One region of the Rhizobium sp. WYJ-E13 genome, then DNA from elsewhere that is predicted to be linked to it. Evidence: predicted binding sites of a transcription regulator. Region 1 holds the regulator's gene; each other region holds the start of a gene.
The links. Region 1 encodes PhoB, which activates phosphate uptake and scavenging genes when phosphate is short. Its sites were predicted from a motif close to TGTCATNNANCTGTCAT; they were not measured.
Positions count from the first base shown of each region.

Region 1 (5,035 bases):
TGACTCTCTCGGGAAGCAAGTTGGGGAAAACTACGAATTCGGATTCATCGGATTCCTGCGACTCTTGTCACAGAGTCAGGCTCACACTAGGTTAAAGTTCAATTACTAGACTGCATGCGGCGGAACTAGTCACCAAAATTGATCGGGCGTTTCTTGCTTTGGAAGTTTCCGAGGCAACGGTGAGGGATTCTGCCATCACCAACGCGAAAGGTGGAGACAGGGCATGAACTGGACAGACGAGCGTGTCGAAAAGCTCAAGAAGCTTTGGTCGGAGGGGCTGAGCGCCAGCCAGATCGCAGCGCAACTTGGCGGCGTCAGTAGAAACGCTGTTATCGGCAAGGTTCACCGGCTCAGTCTTCCTGGCCGCGCCAAGGCCGGCGGCACGGCAACCGCTGCGCGTGCACCGAAGCGCAATACCTCGGCTCCCCGCGCCCCGAACTATGCGTCTCGCATCACCACCCGCACCGTTACCCGCCAGCAGGGCGCAACTGTCCTGAAGGAAGAGATCGAGATCGAAACTGTCGAGGAAATGGAATATGTACCGGCCAAAAACGTGGTCGTGCCTATCTCCCGTCGCCTCGGCCTGACGGAACTCACGGAACGCACCTGCAAATGGCCGGTCGGCGATCCGATGAAGGACGATTTCTACTTTTGCGGCTGCGACTCCCCGGATTCATCGCCCTATTGCAACTACCACCAGCGTCTCGCCTATCAGCCGATGAGCGAACGCCGCAAGGCTGTCCGGGTCGCCTGATCCACGCCTTGCCCAGAGATGCAGCATTCGTCGCCCCTCTTCGCTGACGCGCAGGGGGGCGAATTTTTTCCCATCGCTGAACTCCTGGCGTGGAACTGGTCGGTGGGGCAATAAGTGCTCAAAGCCTTCTGGCGGCCCTAAGCGGTCATTCCCGAACCCGACGATACAGGCCAGGAAACCGCCCCCTGCTGTTACATATCAGCCTTGCACAATAGGACGTATGCGTTTGCCTAAGATGGGATCATAAGGCGCGTAGCTGGTGCACATGAGAGTATCTGATATGGATTGGGTCCCTGTAGTCTTCGTTACGTTCAAGGTTCTCGCTTTGGGAACGGCCATGTTCTTCGCCATCAAGTGGCATTACGATCGAAGCGAGATGGGGGAGCGGCAAGCGGTACTGCGCACGGGCGGCATGATGGCCGCAGTCTTCGCGCTGGCGCTACTCGGCGTGGGGCTCCTCGCCTTTGTCCTTAGCAGCATGCTCGGTCTGGACCTGAGCTCCCCATGATCACATCAAGGGAGACAAGGGTGGCCGCACGAGCGAGCCGAAGCTAACGTCTCCTGATGGCGTATAGCAGCCCTCCCCATCATGGCTTCAGCCCTCGCGGTGCAAGAAACATGTCGGTCAAAGTGTGAGCGAGGCAACGCCTACTCCTAAAAACGCAGCCGGATAGACAAACGGGCCGCCCGGGAGAACCCGAGCGACCCGTCTGGACCTCCGATCACTCGGATCAGGCTTCCATGGAATATCCCGCGCCACGAACGGTGCGGATGACATCCTGCATGTTGGAAAAGTTCAGCGCCTTGCGCAGGCGGCCGACATGGACGTCGACCGTGCGCTCGTCCACATAGATATCATGGCCCCAGACGCCGTCCAGAAGCTGCGAGCGGGAGAAGACCCTGCCCGGCGACGACATCAGGAATTCGAGCAGGCGGAATTCGGTCGGGCCGAGGCGGACTTCACGGCTCTTGCGATGAACGCGATGGGTTTCGCGATCGAGCTCGATATCCCCGCACTTCAAAACGCTGGAAAGAACCTCCGGACGGGCACGACGCAGCATCGCCTTGACGCGGGCGACAAGTTCCGGCGTGGAGAAGGGCTTGACGACATAGTCGTCCGCGCCGGTCGAGAGGCCGCGAACGCGTTCGCTCTCTTCGCCGCGCGCCGTCAGCATGATGATCGGCAGACGCTCGGTCTCCGGCCGCATGCGCAGCCGGCGGCAGAGCTCGATGCCGGAAACGCCCGGCAGCATCCAGTCGAGGATGAGCAGGTCGGGCGTGCGCTCCTGAAGCCGGATTTCGGCCTCGTCGCCACGGAGGATCGTATCCACCTCGAAACCTTCCGCTTCGAGGTTGTAGCGGAGAAGCACGCTCAGCGCCTCTTCATCTTCAACAACTGCAACTCTTGGGATCATGCGTGTCAGTCTCCTAATGCATGATCCTTAAACCGGGGGTGATTTAAGCAGGGATCATGCAGGAACTCGGAATTGGCTGCACCCATGCGCGCCCCCGCATGGGACGCGCATATGCAATCGGCAGGTCCGGATTACTCCGTGACCGCACCGACGGTATTGGAGCTGTCGTCCTTCGGACGTTCGCCCTCCGGCTGGGCGCCGGTTGCCATGTAGTAGATCGTCTCGGCGATGTTGGTCGCATGGTCGCCGATGCGTTCGATGTTCTTGGCGCAGAAGAGAAGATGCGTGCAGCTCGTGATGTTGCGCGGATCTTCCATCATGTAGGTCAGAAGTTCGCGGAACAGCGAGGTGTACATCGCGTCGATCTCGTCGTCGCGCTCACGGATGGACTTGGCCTTGTCAGCCGAACGCGTCGTGTAGACGTCGAGCACTTCCTTGAGCTGGACGAGCGCCAGTTCGGAGAGATGCTCGAGACCGCGGGCAAGCTTGCGGGGAACGCCGGTGCTTTGCACGGCGATGACGCGCTTTGCGGTGTTCTTGCCGAGATCGCCGACGCGCTCGAGGTCGGCGGCGATGCGGATCGAACCCATGATCTCACGAAGGTCGGAGGCCATCGGCTGGCGACGGGCGATCGTAACGATCGCCTTGTCGTTGATTTCGCGTTCCGCGTGATCGAGGATCACGTCGTCGGAAATGACCTTCTGGGCGAGCGCCGTATCGCCGTTGACCAGCGCACGGACGGCCTCGCCGACCATCTGTTCGGCAAGACCACCCATCTCGGAAATGCGCCGGGACAGGAATTTCAGATCGTCGTCATAGGCGGAAAAAATATGTGTCGATGCCATGGGGCTTTGTCCTCGAAAATCGGGAAGGCTTCACATCGCCAAAATCAGCCGAACCGGCCCATGATATAGTCCTGGGTGCGCGGATCGTCCGGATTGGTGAACATCTTGTCGGTATCGTTTTCCTCAACCAGGTTGCCGAGGTGGAACATGGCCGTGCGCTGTGACACGCGGGCGGCCTGCTGCATGGAATGCGTCACGATGACGATGGTGTAGTTTTCACGCAGCTCGTGGATCAGCTCTTCGACCTTTGCAGTCGCGATCGGGTCCAGCGCCGAGCAGGGCTCGTCCATCAGGATGACTTCCGGGCTGACGGCAACGGCGCGCGCGATGCACAGGCGCTGCTGCTGACCGCCGGAAAGGCCGGTACCCGATTCATGCACGCGGTCCTTGACTTCGTTCCAGAGGCCGGCGCGCTGCAGGCTGGACTCGACGATCTGGTCGAGGTCTGCCTTGGACTTGGCGAGGCCGTGGATGCGCGGGCCGTAGGAGACGTTTTCGTAGATCGACTTCGGGAACGGGTTCGGCTTCTGGAACACCATGCCGACGCGGGCGCGCAGTTCGACGACGTCGATATCGGGATCGTAGATGTCATCGCCGTCGAGCGTGATCTTGCCGGTGACCCGGCAGCCGTCGATCGTGTCGTTCATGCGGTTCAGCGACCGCAGGAAGGTGGACTTGCCGCAGCCCGACGGGCCGATGAGCGCGGTCACCGTGTTTTCGCGGATGTTCAGATTGACATCGAAAAGCGCGCGCTTCTCTCCGTAATAGACGGAGACATCCTGACCGATCATCTTATACGGGACGTTGTTCATTTTCTGGTCCAGCGCCTTCTCGACTGCAGCTTCCGTCAACATGTTCATGATCTTTACTCCGTTTACCAGCGGCGCTCAAAGCGACGACGCAAGAGGATAGCTCCGAGGTTCATGACGATCAGGAACAGGAGCAGGACGATGATGGCACCCGAGGTTCTTTCCACGAAGGCACGCTCGGCTTCGTTGGCCCACATGTAGACCTGCACCGGAAGTGCGGTGGAAGGATCGAGCGGCGTGGTCGGCGCCTGGGCGACGAAGGCGACCATGCCGATCAGGAGCAGCGGCGCGGTTTCGCCGAGTGCGTGGGCAAGGCCGATGATCGTGCCGGTCAGGATGCCGGGCATTGCGAGCGGCAGCACATGGTGGAACACCATCTGCATCTTCGAGGCGCCGAGGCCGAGTGCGGCTGCGCGGATCGATGGCGGCACGGCACGAAGCGCCGCGCGTGTCGCGATGATGATCGTCGGCAGCGTCATCAGTGCCAGCACCAGCCCGCCGACAAGCGATGCCGAACGCGGCAGGCCGGCAAAGTTGATGAAGACCGACAGGCCGAGCAGACCGTAGACGATCGACGGGACGGCTGCGAGATTGTTGATGTTGACTTCGATCAGGTCCGTCAGCTTGTTCTTGGGCGCAAATTCCTCGAGGTAGATCGAGGCGGCGACGCCGATCGGCAGCGAAAGGACGAGAACGATCAGCATCAGGTAGAGCGAGCCGATGAGAGCGACGCCGAGACCTGCAGCTTCGGGACGGCTGGAATTGCCGTTGACGAAGAGGCCGGTGTTGAACTGCTTGTGGAGAGCACCGCTCGCCTTCAGCTCGTTCATCCAGCCGAGCTGCTTGTCGTTCACCTTGCGGTTCTTCTCATCGACGGTGAGGTCGATCTGGCCCTTGTTGGCGCTGTCGATATTGGCATCGGCGAGTAGCGTGACATTGACGGTCTTGCCGATGATCTGGGGGTCGGCGACGACCATGTCGCGCAGCTGGATCGGCGCACCCTTGGACAGCATGGCGGTTGCGTCGCGCACGTCAGGACGGCTGGACGCATTGATGCCAAGCTGCTTGACGATCGCGTCGCGCAGGAGAACCGGGTAGTTGGCGGCGATCAGAACCGAGGGATCGGTCGCACGCTTGTTGCCCGGGTCGATGGTCTTCTCGGTGAACTCGATCGGCAGCGTGATCGCCGTCTGCTGGAAGGCGGTATAGCCT
Region 1 covers NZ_CP076853.1:148,377-153,411, reverse strand. The annotation lists gene KQ933_RS00755 (GcrA family cell cycle regulator) at 224-754, shown strand; gene KQ933_RS00750 (hypothetical protein) at 1,035-1,262, shown strand; gene phoB (phosphate regulon transcriptional regulator PhoB) at 1,486-2,169, opposite strand; gene phoU (phosphate signaling complex protein PhoU) at 2,301-3,014, opposite strand; gene pstB (phosphate ABC transporter ATP-binding protein PstB) at 3,059-3,874, opposite strand; gene pstA (phosphate ABC transporter permease PstA) at 3,889-5,035, opposite strand, start outside.

Region 2 (5,035 bases), 210 kb from region 1:
TGGACATGGCTCAGCCCTTGAACGTCTGCGCGTAGTTCTCCGGCTTGAAGCCGACCAGCAGCTTGCCGCCGGTTTCCAGCACCGGCCGCTTGATCATCGACGGCTGGTCGAGCATCAGGGCGATCGCCTTTTCGCGATCGAGATCTTCGCGCGCCGCATCCGGCAACTTTCGGAAGGTCGTACCGGCCCGGTTCAGCACCGTTTCCCAGCCCGCCTCGTCGATCCAGCGTTCCAGATGCGCCCGGTCGATGCCGACGGCCTTGTAGTCGTGAAAATCATAGGCGACGTCATGACCGTCCAGCCAGCTCCGGGCCTTCTTCATCGTGTCGCAGTTCTTGATACCGTAGATGGTAACGGCCATGCCGATGGATCTCCCTGTTTCCTAGGGGAGATATCACGCCCGGCGAGCGCTGCAAACGTCGTCTGTCCTTATCCCTCAAGCTCGTCGATGAGCGCTGGCAGGTCGGCCACCGTCTCGATGACATAATCGGCGCCAGCAGCAATAAGCTTCTCGCCGATCCGCCTGTGCAGCTCGGCCCGCACCTCCGGCGAAAGCGCATCCGCCTCTTCAGGTGTCAGGCCGGCCTCGTTGCCGGAAAGCGTCAGGCCAACGGTCACGCAGCCTGCGGCGGCACCCTCGGCAATGCCGGGCGCGGTATCGTCGACCTTCAGAACGGCGGAGGCTGGATAGACCATCAGGTCGAGGAAACACTTGTACATGCCGATCGGCGTCGGTCGGCCGAGCGGCAGATCGTCGGCGCAGATGAGGTTGTCGGGCGCGTAACCCTGCTCGGCGGCGAGCGGCAACACCCATTCCATGATCGAGCGCGTATAACCTGTCGTCGAGCCGATCTTCATCTGCCGCTCGCGCAGGTATTCGATCGTCTTGATCGCGCCCGGCACCAGCGTGCAGTAATCGACCACGACAGCTTCGTTCAGCGGCACGAAGAGCTCGTAGACCTTATCGATCGCCGCTTCGTTCGGAAGCGCGCCTTGCGCCGCCTGCCAGCGGGCAGCGATATGCGGCTCGGCCAGCATCGCGGCAATATGCGCCCGCTTCGGAAGCCCCATCGGCTTGCGGGCATCGGTGATCGTCACCTCGACGCCGAATTTGCCAAAGGTTTCCACAAAGGCGCCCATCGGTGCGAAGGAGCCGAAATCGATCATCGTGCCGGCCCAGTCGAAGATCACTGCCTTGAATTGCGTCATGCTGCGCTCCCGTAAAGATCCTCGATGGTTTCCTCGCCGATGGCGAAGGCGGTCGAAGCACCGCAGCCCGCCGTGACGACGACGATGCGCAATGCGTCAGAAGGCTTGTCCGTGAAGCGCCAGCGGTCCGGGGCGGAGGCATAGGTGCCGATCCAGCGCTCGGTGATGAAGCGTCCCGGCAGATTGAGCACGGCGTCCATCTCGTCGAGGGTCAGCCGATCGACCCGCTCCAGACCGAAAGGATCGGGCGTTTCGGAGTAATGATGACTGTCGCCGACGATCAGCGAGCCGTCCTCCGATTGCGTGACGATCAGGTGGATGCCGTTTTCCCGTTCCGGCTTGAATTCCCTGTCGAGCCGTGCCTTCAGGGCCGTCGCTTCAGGCAATTCGGCATAGCCGAGATAACGCCCAAGCCCGAGATCGGACATGACGGCAGTGCTCAGCGAAACCCGCTGAGCCGGCACGATACGCATCATCTGCAGCTTGCAGCGCGTGACGCTGTAAGCAGCAATCCGGTCAGCAAACAGGCTCTTGAAATCGTCACCGGGGCAGACGACCGCAGTCTCCGCCTCGATCTGCCCGGTTGAAGTCTCGATCCGCGGCGGTTCCACTGCGTTCACCGCTGTGGAGCGGCGGAACTTGATGCCATATTTGACTTCGAGATAGCGGGCGAGCAGCGGAATGGCCGTGCGGGATTCGACGCGCAGTTCATGCGGACTGTAGAGCGTGAAGCGGCCTGCTTCCTGCCGCAGCGCCGGCACAAGCCGCCGCGCCTCGTCGAGCGTCAGCCTTTCGCAGCCTTCGCCCATCTCTGTGCGCAGTAAGGCGTCGATCACGGCTTCGGATTCGTCGAGCCTTGCCGCGAGCAAAAGCCCGCGTTGCAGAACGTCGATGCCGGCATCGTCGACAATCTCGGCCCAGATATCACGGGCCCGGCGTGCCTTGTCCCAGCAGTCGCCGGCCTGCTGGCCGGTCACCGTCACAAAGCCGAAATTGCGCACCGAGGCGCCATTTGCCTGTGCGTCGCGGTCGATAACGACGACCCGTTTGCCGCGCTTTGCCGCCGCCAACGCATGCGCCAGCCCGACAATACCCGCGCCGATGATCGCAATGTCGTAATGCGGCATGAAAGCTCCTTCGCAACATGTCTGCCACGGCTTGGCGGATTTTCTTGAAGCCTGTGTGACAGTTGCGCGGCGCCTTACATGCGCATGTGGAAAAGAACGCCGGTCAGTCTTCCAGCGTACCGGCCTTTCGCGTTGCCTTGCTCGGTTGGTCGGCCGCGATCTTCATCAGGTCGCCACGCCGGCGTACGAGCCGATCGGACGTGCGGGTGAGCAGCAGCCCGTCCTGTGGCGCGCGGATATCGATATCGCCTTCGGCAAAGCCCGGGCGGGTGACGATCGTGGCCAGAAGCTCTCCTTCCGAAACGCGCTCGCCGATATTGCGGTGAAACAGCACGGTGCCGCCCTGCGGCGCGCGTACAATCTCGACATTGTCGAGCGGCACGGCCGGCCCGGAAAAGGAAGCATCTCCGGCCGCTTTGCCGCTGACGACACCGCGCCCGATTAGGAACTGCAGAAGACCTTCGGCGTCTTTGTAGGCCATGCCAGGATAGACATCGCGCCGGCCGCGCAGTTCCGCCGTCACGGAAAGCTTGCCCGGAAGCCTCGCCTTGCGCTCGCCCGGCACCTCATATTTCCAGGCGAAGCTAACCGCTTCTTCGAAGGCTGAGCTCTCACCATCCGAAAGCAGCACCGCTTCCATATCGAGCGCGTTCGCAAGATCCGCCGCCTCTGGCCAGAAAGCTTCGTCGATATAGGCATATTGCAGCGATTCATCGTCGCAATGCAGGTCGATCACAAGATCGGCGTCGAGCGCCATATGGATCAGCTCCCGCTTCAGCCGATCGGCAGCCGGATATTTATCAAGCTCGTCAATGAGTTCTGGCTGGTCACGGACGGAGATCAGCGGAAAGTCGCGGTTGAAATTGGTCCTCGAACCGAGATCGAACCGGCCTTGCAGTTCGCCGAAATGCGATTGTGCCGCTCCGATCGGGTTTGCCTGAGGCACGAGCGTGATATCACCGGTGATCCGCCCTTCGCTTTCGGCCTCCCGCAACTTGCCGCAGAGGAAATGCGCCAGCGCCGTTCCCGGCAGTTCGTTCGCATGCAGTGCGGCCTGGATATAGACCTTGGGCGCGGCAGGATCATTTCCCTTGAAACGCATGACTGGCAACCGCCATTCGATGCCGGGAGTATCTCCGGGGATGATGATCTCTGAAACGTCCACTGTCTTGCTCCGCATTTCGTATTGGGTGGGGAGTCTTATGCGAATCCCCCTCCAAGGCGCAAGCGCGACTCAGCCGAGCAGCGGCCAACGGCCGACGACGTTGTGCTCGCTCTTTCCATAGATGCTGTGGATCAGCAGGAATTCGCGAATATTCCACTGCACCGGCCGGTTCAGCTTTTCAGGCAGAACGGTCTTGCGATCGTAGAGCAGCGTCATGTGCGGCGTCAGATGGCCACCGAGGTTATAGGGCAATCCAGCCTCGTATAAGCCCTCCTGGATTTGGCGACGAAGATCCAGCAGTGCCTCGTTTTCCTGCCGGCTGCAGATGACGAAGGCCTGCGGCTCGCCTGGATGGCTGAAGCTTATGACCTCATCGAGCACGAGATCGAACGGCCGGGCGCGCACTGTCGCAGCAACCTGTTCTGCGCCGAACACGATATCCTGCGGCAGCCTGCGGTAGGCGCCGATGCCATTCAGCGTGACATGAAGCAACTCGCGGGGCCGCGAAGGCTCGGTCAGTGAATGGGCGTTGCGATAGGCCTGAGCGATCTCCAGCGCTTCGGAAGCCGCTTCGGTGGTCGGGCGAAGCATGAAGAACAGCCTGTGGTGACGTTCCCCGACGGGATTGGATTTCTTCCGGGGATCCGAGCCATTCGGATCGAGTGGAAAATGAGGCATTTGAACTACGGACTGCATCGCCCGCCTCCTTGTTGCACAAGGAGAAGCTTACCGAAGTTGTTCTCTTTGTAAAGAACAAAACAAGAACATTTATCGCAGAAAGTTATGCTCGAAACCGAAACGGCTACCGAAAGGCAGCCGTTTGCAGGCATCGAATTAACGGGGAATGCACGTCTTAGGCAGCGTTCTTGACGACGTCAGTTGCCTTCTTCGAAGACTTGGCGCGCGCGGCCTTTGGCGGCACGAGACGAAGAATGTCCTCTGCCAAAAGACGAGCATTGCCCTGCGCCTTGTCGAGGTTGCTGACGCGGGCAGGATCCATCGTATAGAGGCTGCCGCCGGAGACGAACATGTCGCGGTAGGCGGCGCGTTCGATCAGTGCCGTATCGATGACGTTCACCTGCTGCTGCGCCAGCAGTCCCTTGACGGCCAGGAGCGCACGCGTGGTGATGATCGAGCTGATGCGGGTCAGGACGACCGAATGCGGGATGCGGATATCGTGCTGGGAAGCAAGCTGCTTCATGATTTCCAGCACCTGCGCGCCGCCGACGGCATCCATGGCGCAGCCCTGCACCGGAACCATGACATGATCGGAAAAGCCGATGGCCTTCGCCATCAATGGGCTCATGCCGGCCGGCAGGTCGACGATGATATAACCGCCGCGCTTCTTGAGGTCCTTGATCTGCTGTTCGATCGTATCTTCCGCGACATTGGAGATCACGGCGAATTCGGCTGCTTCACCGGACAGACGGCGCCAGCGGCTGGCCCATTGCTGCGGATCGGCATCCAGAACGGAAACGCGATGGCCACGGCGAGCCAGTTCTGTGGCAAGAACGAGAGCGACCGTCGTCTTGCC
Region 2 covers NZ_CP076853.1:4,283,827-4,288,861, forward strand. The annotation lists gene ybaK (Cys-tRNA(Pro) deacylase) at 1-7, opposite strand, end outside; gene KQ933_RS21205 (ArsC family reductase) at 11-361, opposite strand; gene phnX (phosphonoacetaldehyde hydrolase) at 430-1,209, opposite strand; gene KQ933_RS21215 (TIGR03364 family FAD-dependent oxidoreductase) at 1,206-2,336, opposite strand; gene KQ933_RS21220 (succinylglutamate desuccinylase/aspartoacylase family protein) at 2,440-3,501, opposite strand; gene KQ933_RS21225 (2'-5' RNA ligase family protein) at 3,571-4,197, opposite strand; gene KQ933_RS21230 (ParA family protein) at 4,355-5,035, opposite strand, start outside.
Region 2: KQ933_RS21215 (TIGR03364 family FAD-dependent oxidoreductase) is a predicted target of PhoB. The motif match lies at 2,381-2,397, and genes of this name have one in related genera.

Region 3 (5,035 bases), 370 kb from region 1:
CGCGAATGGCCATTCTCATATCCTTATCTTGTTCAGGCGATTTCCTTCAGGAATCCGTCCAGGAGATCGATCATCTTGCGCTCGGCCTCCTCAAGCGAATCGCTATTGTCCAATTCCACGACATCATAATCGCCACGCACTGTCAGCGGGCCGCGAGCAAGACGGGCCATGATATCCTCATGCGTCTCGCGGCCGCGAGCCTCCAGGCGGCCGGCCAGCACTTCCGGGCGGGCCGTCACATTGATGACCTTCAGCCGCGGGAAGGCGGCCTGGAAACGGTGTAGCGCCGAACGCGAACCGTTCGCAACGACAATGTGGCCCCTGGCGAGCGAGACGGAAACTTCTGCCGGAATGGCGTATTTGAGACCATGCGCCTCCCACCACACGGCAAAGGCGCCGGACTGCTCCATCGATGCGAATCCCGCATCCGAAACGGCGAGGTGATCCTCTCCGCCGGCATCACCTTCACGAGTGATGACGCGGCGGGCAAAATGCACGTCCTCCCGACGATCGAAATGCCGGGCCGCAAGGTTCATCAGCGTGTCCTTGCCGGCCCCGCTCGGACCGACGACGACGACCATGATGCCGCGTTCGGCACCGGCGCCCGGATGGGGCTCGTGTGACATCATCATGCGACACGGCGTCCTTCGCGCCAGACGGAACGCGTCACCGGCACGCCATGCGAACGGTGAACGCGGACGAGATCGGCACGTAGGCCGGTTTCGATGCGGCCGCGATCGTTGAGACTGACGGTGCGTGCTGGTGTGGCCGTGACCATCGCGATCGCCTTCGACAACGTAATGCCCTCAACCTCGTCGGCAAGAATGAAGGGCGCATGCAGCAGGCTAAGCGGCACATAGTCGGACGAAAGCACGTCGAGAACCCCGAGCTGCGCCAGATCACGCGCGGCGATATTGCCGGAATGCGATCTGCCGCGCACGATGTTCGGTGCGCCCATCAGAACGCTCATGCCGTTTTCATGCGACAGCCGGGCTGCGTCAATGCTGGTCGGGAATTCGGCCAGGCGAACGCCGTTTTCGATCGCCTCATCGACATGGGCAGATGTGGCATCGTCATGACTTGCGACGGTGATGCCGCGTTCGGCGCAGACCTTGGAGATTGCGTCCCGATTGGGCGTTGAATTGCGATCGGACTCGGCGATGCGTCTGGCGCAGAAACGGGCGAACTCCTCGTCCGTGAGACCGCGCTTCTTCTGATAATAAAAGATGTACTGGTCCATTGTCTGGAACTGGCGCTGGCCGGGCGCATGGTCCATCAGCGAAACGAGACGGACATAGGGATCGTTCTCGAAATCGGCGAAGTGCTGCAGCACATTGTCGGCTGAAACCTCGCAACGCAGATGGATGAGGTGTTCGGCACGCAGGCGCCCTTCCTTCTCGGCGGACTGGATGGCATCGGCCATCTCGCGCATCTCGCCGTGCTCGAAACCGCCGTCTTCGTCAGCGCCCATGCGCAGGCAGTCGAAGACCGTGGTGATGCCTGAGGTGACGATCTGCGCATCGTGGGCCTGGATGGCCGCCGTCTTGTTCCAGCGGATCCCAGGACGCGGTGAATAGTGGCCTTCCAGATGGTCCGTATGCAGCTCGACGAGGCCGGGAATGATGTAATCGCCCTCGAAATCCTCGCCGGCTAATGAACTGCCTTCCGAAATATCGGCGATCCTGCCGTCACGGATCAGGATAGAGCCCGAAAGGATATCGTTCTGGAGAACGATACGGGCGTTTGAAAGAACGGTTTCTTTGCTCATATCAGAAAATCTTTCAGCTTCTGGCGCCAGCAAGAGGCAGCCATGTGTGGACTTTGAAAGGCGCGCCGCGCACCTCTTCGCTAAAGACGGCAAGGCCGGAAATGTGAAGCGGCCTGCCGGTGAAAGCTGAGAAACGCTCCGTCAGGATCGCTTTCATCACTTCCGCGCGCTCTTCCGGCACCTGGCCGGTCAGCGTCATATGGAAGCCGAAGTCATCCATGACATATGGATAGCCCCAGCGCATGAGATTATTGCGCTGGCTCTCGGAGAGTCGTTCCGGTTTGCGCCTGATAATATCGGCCTCGGAGAGTGCTGCCCGGAATGGCTCGAAAGACTTTACCACCTTTGCCGCGAAATCCTGAAGCGGTTGGTGCAACGAACCCGGCACAAGCGCGAAGAAGCGACCAAGCTGGCCGAGCACCAGTTCCGGGATGTCGAAGGCCGGCGTGTTGGCGACGAAATCTTCGACAACCGTCATCAGATCCTTTTCGGTCACGGAGGAGGCAAGCTCGAAAGGCGCCTTGATCGTCGCATGGAAGCCATAGCGGCGCGGATCGGCCGTCAGTTCGAATTGTTCATGAGCCGGCAGCGTCTCGTATTCGGGTGCAGGATAGGTCTCGCCGGTAAAGGCATTGCGGCCGAGCCAGACAGAGGCAGCATCCGTCAGGGAATGATCCTTAGACGGCGAAAAATAGAGAGCGTAGCGCAAGGCTTTTATCCTGGAGATCGTCCGAACGGGGAGCGCAATGTGCATTGATTTGGCGGCGAACCGCAAGCACGCTCCGGCTAAAAGATTTCCATGACAGAATGATGATGACGGCAGGCCGTCATCATCTTTTGATCGGGCTTAGCGGCCCGCCTTGGTGCCCATCAGACGATGGCGCAGCGCATTCGATGCGGTATCGAACAGGAACACGACGATCAGGATCAGGATGACCATGTAGGCGACGTTTTCCCAATTGGAATTGGTGCGCATGGCCTCCCAGAGCTTGAGACCGATACCGCCGGCACCGACGGCACCGATGATCGTCGCGCCGCGTACGTTCGATTCCCACTGATAGAGCGTTTGGCTGACGATGACGGGAACGATCTGCGGCATGATGCCGTAGCGATGCACCAGCACGGTCGAGGCGCCCGTCGACTTCACGCCTTCACGCGGTTTGTTGTCGATATTCTCGAGGCCTTCCGAGTAGAGCTTGCCGAGTGTGCCGGTCTCCGTCAGGAAGATGGCGCCGGAACCGGCGAGAGGGCCGGGGCCGAAGGCGCGTGTCAGGAAAAGCGCCCAGATCAGCATGTCGACCGAACGGAGGAAGTCGAAGAAGCGCTTCAGGGCCTGGTTCAGAAACCTGTTTGGCGTAATGTTGCGCGCTGCCATGAAGGCGAGCGGGAAGGCCGCGAGCGAACCGAGCAATGTGCCAAGGAAGGCCATCACGATCGTCTGGAACAGCTTGGTCCAGACATCGCCGTGCTGCCATTCGCTATTGTTCCAGATATTGTCGAAAGCGAGCGACAGGTTCGACTGGTCGGGATGGATCCGCGGGCCGGAGACGATGAGACTGATAACCTCGCTTGCCTGCTTGTCGAAGAAGGGCGACTGTGTATCGAAGATGAAATTCGCCCAGCCGATGAAGCGCTTGCGCACCTTCACACGATCGACGGAAATGCTGACATCCCCTGCAAAGCCGAGATTGGCGAGCACATTGTCGTCATAGACCGTCATCCAGTTCGGAACTGGACCGACGACCTTCGGCGCGCCGCTGGAAACATCGACCGGCACCGTCATGCCATGGGCAACGATCGTCGTCTGGCGCTTGCTGACCGTCACCGTGCGACCGCTGCCGCCGACGAGGACGGTGATGCTGCCATCTGTATTGGTTTTCAGCCAATCCGGATGCGGATCGTCGCCAAGCGGCGAGAAGCGCGGATAGCGCGTCTGGATCGTGCCATCGTCCTGGATACGGAATTCCGGCTGCACGTCATAGCTGATCCACTGGCTCATATAGATGCCGAAGCGTTCCCAATGGGCTTCGGCAATGAGCTTCGGCAGGTCGAAGAACCAGACGGCATAAATGCCGTAAAGAATGGTCGTAAGCACGATCAGAAGGCCGCCGAAACGCTGGCGGAAGGACCGGTGGAAATATTCCGGATAGCGCGCTTCGATCTCATGCATGCGGTTTGCGTCGATGACCGTCATGGCCGCCTCAATGTTGCAGGAAGAAGGCGTGTTCGCCGACGAGACGGCGGCGCAGCCAGGCGGAGAACTGGTCGACCGCGACGATCGTCACGAAGAGCAGCAGCACGAGCGCCACGGTCTTGGCGCCGAAACCACGGGAGATGGAAAGCTTGAGCTCTTCACCGATACCGCCGCCGCCAACGGCGCCGATGATGGTCGATGCACGTACATTGATCTCGAGGCGCAGCAGCGCATAGGACGCATAGTTCGGCATGACCTGCGGCAGGGCGGCGAAACGCACGCGCTCCAGCCAGTTCGCGCCGACGGCCCGCATGCCTTCGTCCGGTTTCATGTCGATGTTTTCGGCGACTTCGTAGAAGAGCTTGCCGAGTGCGCCGATCGTATGGAGCGTGATCGCGATGATTGCTGCCACCGGTCCGATCGAAAGGATCGCCGAAAACAAGCCGGCAATGACGATTTCCGGGAAGGCACGCAGGAATTCCATGATGCGCTTGGTAAAGATGCGCAGCGGCCAGTTCTTCGTCAGATTGCGTGCAGCAAAGAAGCTGAGCGGAACGGCGAAGATGAAGGCGATGATGGTCGAAACGAGCGCGATGTTGATCGTGACGATCATCAGCTCGAAATACTCAGGGATGTAGAAGCTGCCCCAGACATAGACGCGGCCATTGGCGAAATTGAATTCTTCGCCACCCTTGTCATTCGGGCTCGCAATATCGAAGAGCGCGCGCCAGACATCGGTCCAGTCTTTCGGGATAAGCCAGCTCAAGAAGTCGAACAAATGCGGCAGGCGGTCGAAGAAGTGACCCGCATTGCTCTCGTCGGCAAAGCGTACGGAGCTGACGAAGGCGGCGATGAGGATCACTAGGCCAAGGGCGGTGTAGAAACGCCGCCTGGCGATCATCCTGTCCCAAGCAGTGGCGATTTCCTTCGTGCTCGGCATCGGCACATGCGGCTGTGTATCGGCAATAGTCATGAACGCCTCGCCTACTGCATAATTCCTTGAATCGGGCTCGATTTAAGGATGAAATTATGCAGCAATTTGAAGTGCTACAGCGTCCTTTGCGCGTCTGACG
Region 3 covers NZ_CP076853.1:4,132,295-4,137,329, forward strand. The annotation lists gene KQ933_RS20385 (GrpB family protein) at 1-19, opposite strand, end outside; gene phnN (phosphonate metabolism protein/1,5-bisphosphokinase (PRPP-forming) PhnN) at 33-629, opposite strand; gene KQ933_RS20395 (alpha-D-ribose 1-methylphosphonate 5-triphosphate diphosphatase) at 629-1,768, opposite strand; gene KQ933_RS20400 (DUF1045 domain-containing protein) at 1,782-2,477, opposite strand; gene phnE (phosphonate ABC transporter, permease protein PhnE) at 2,616-3,962, opposite strand; gene phnE (phosphonate ABC transporter, permease protein PhnE) at 3,970-4,935, opposite strand.
Region 3: KQ933_RS20400 (DUF1045 domain-containing protein) is a predicted target of PhoB. The motif match lies at 2,568-2,584, and genes of this name have one in related genera.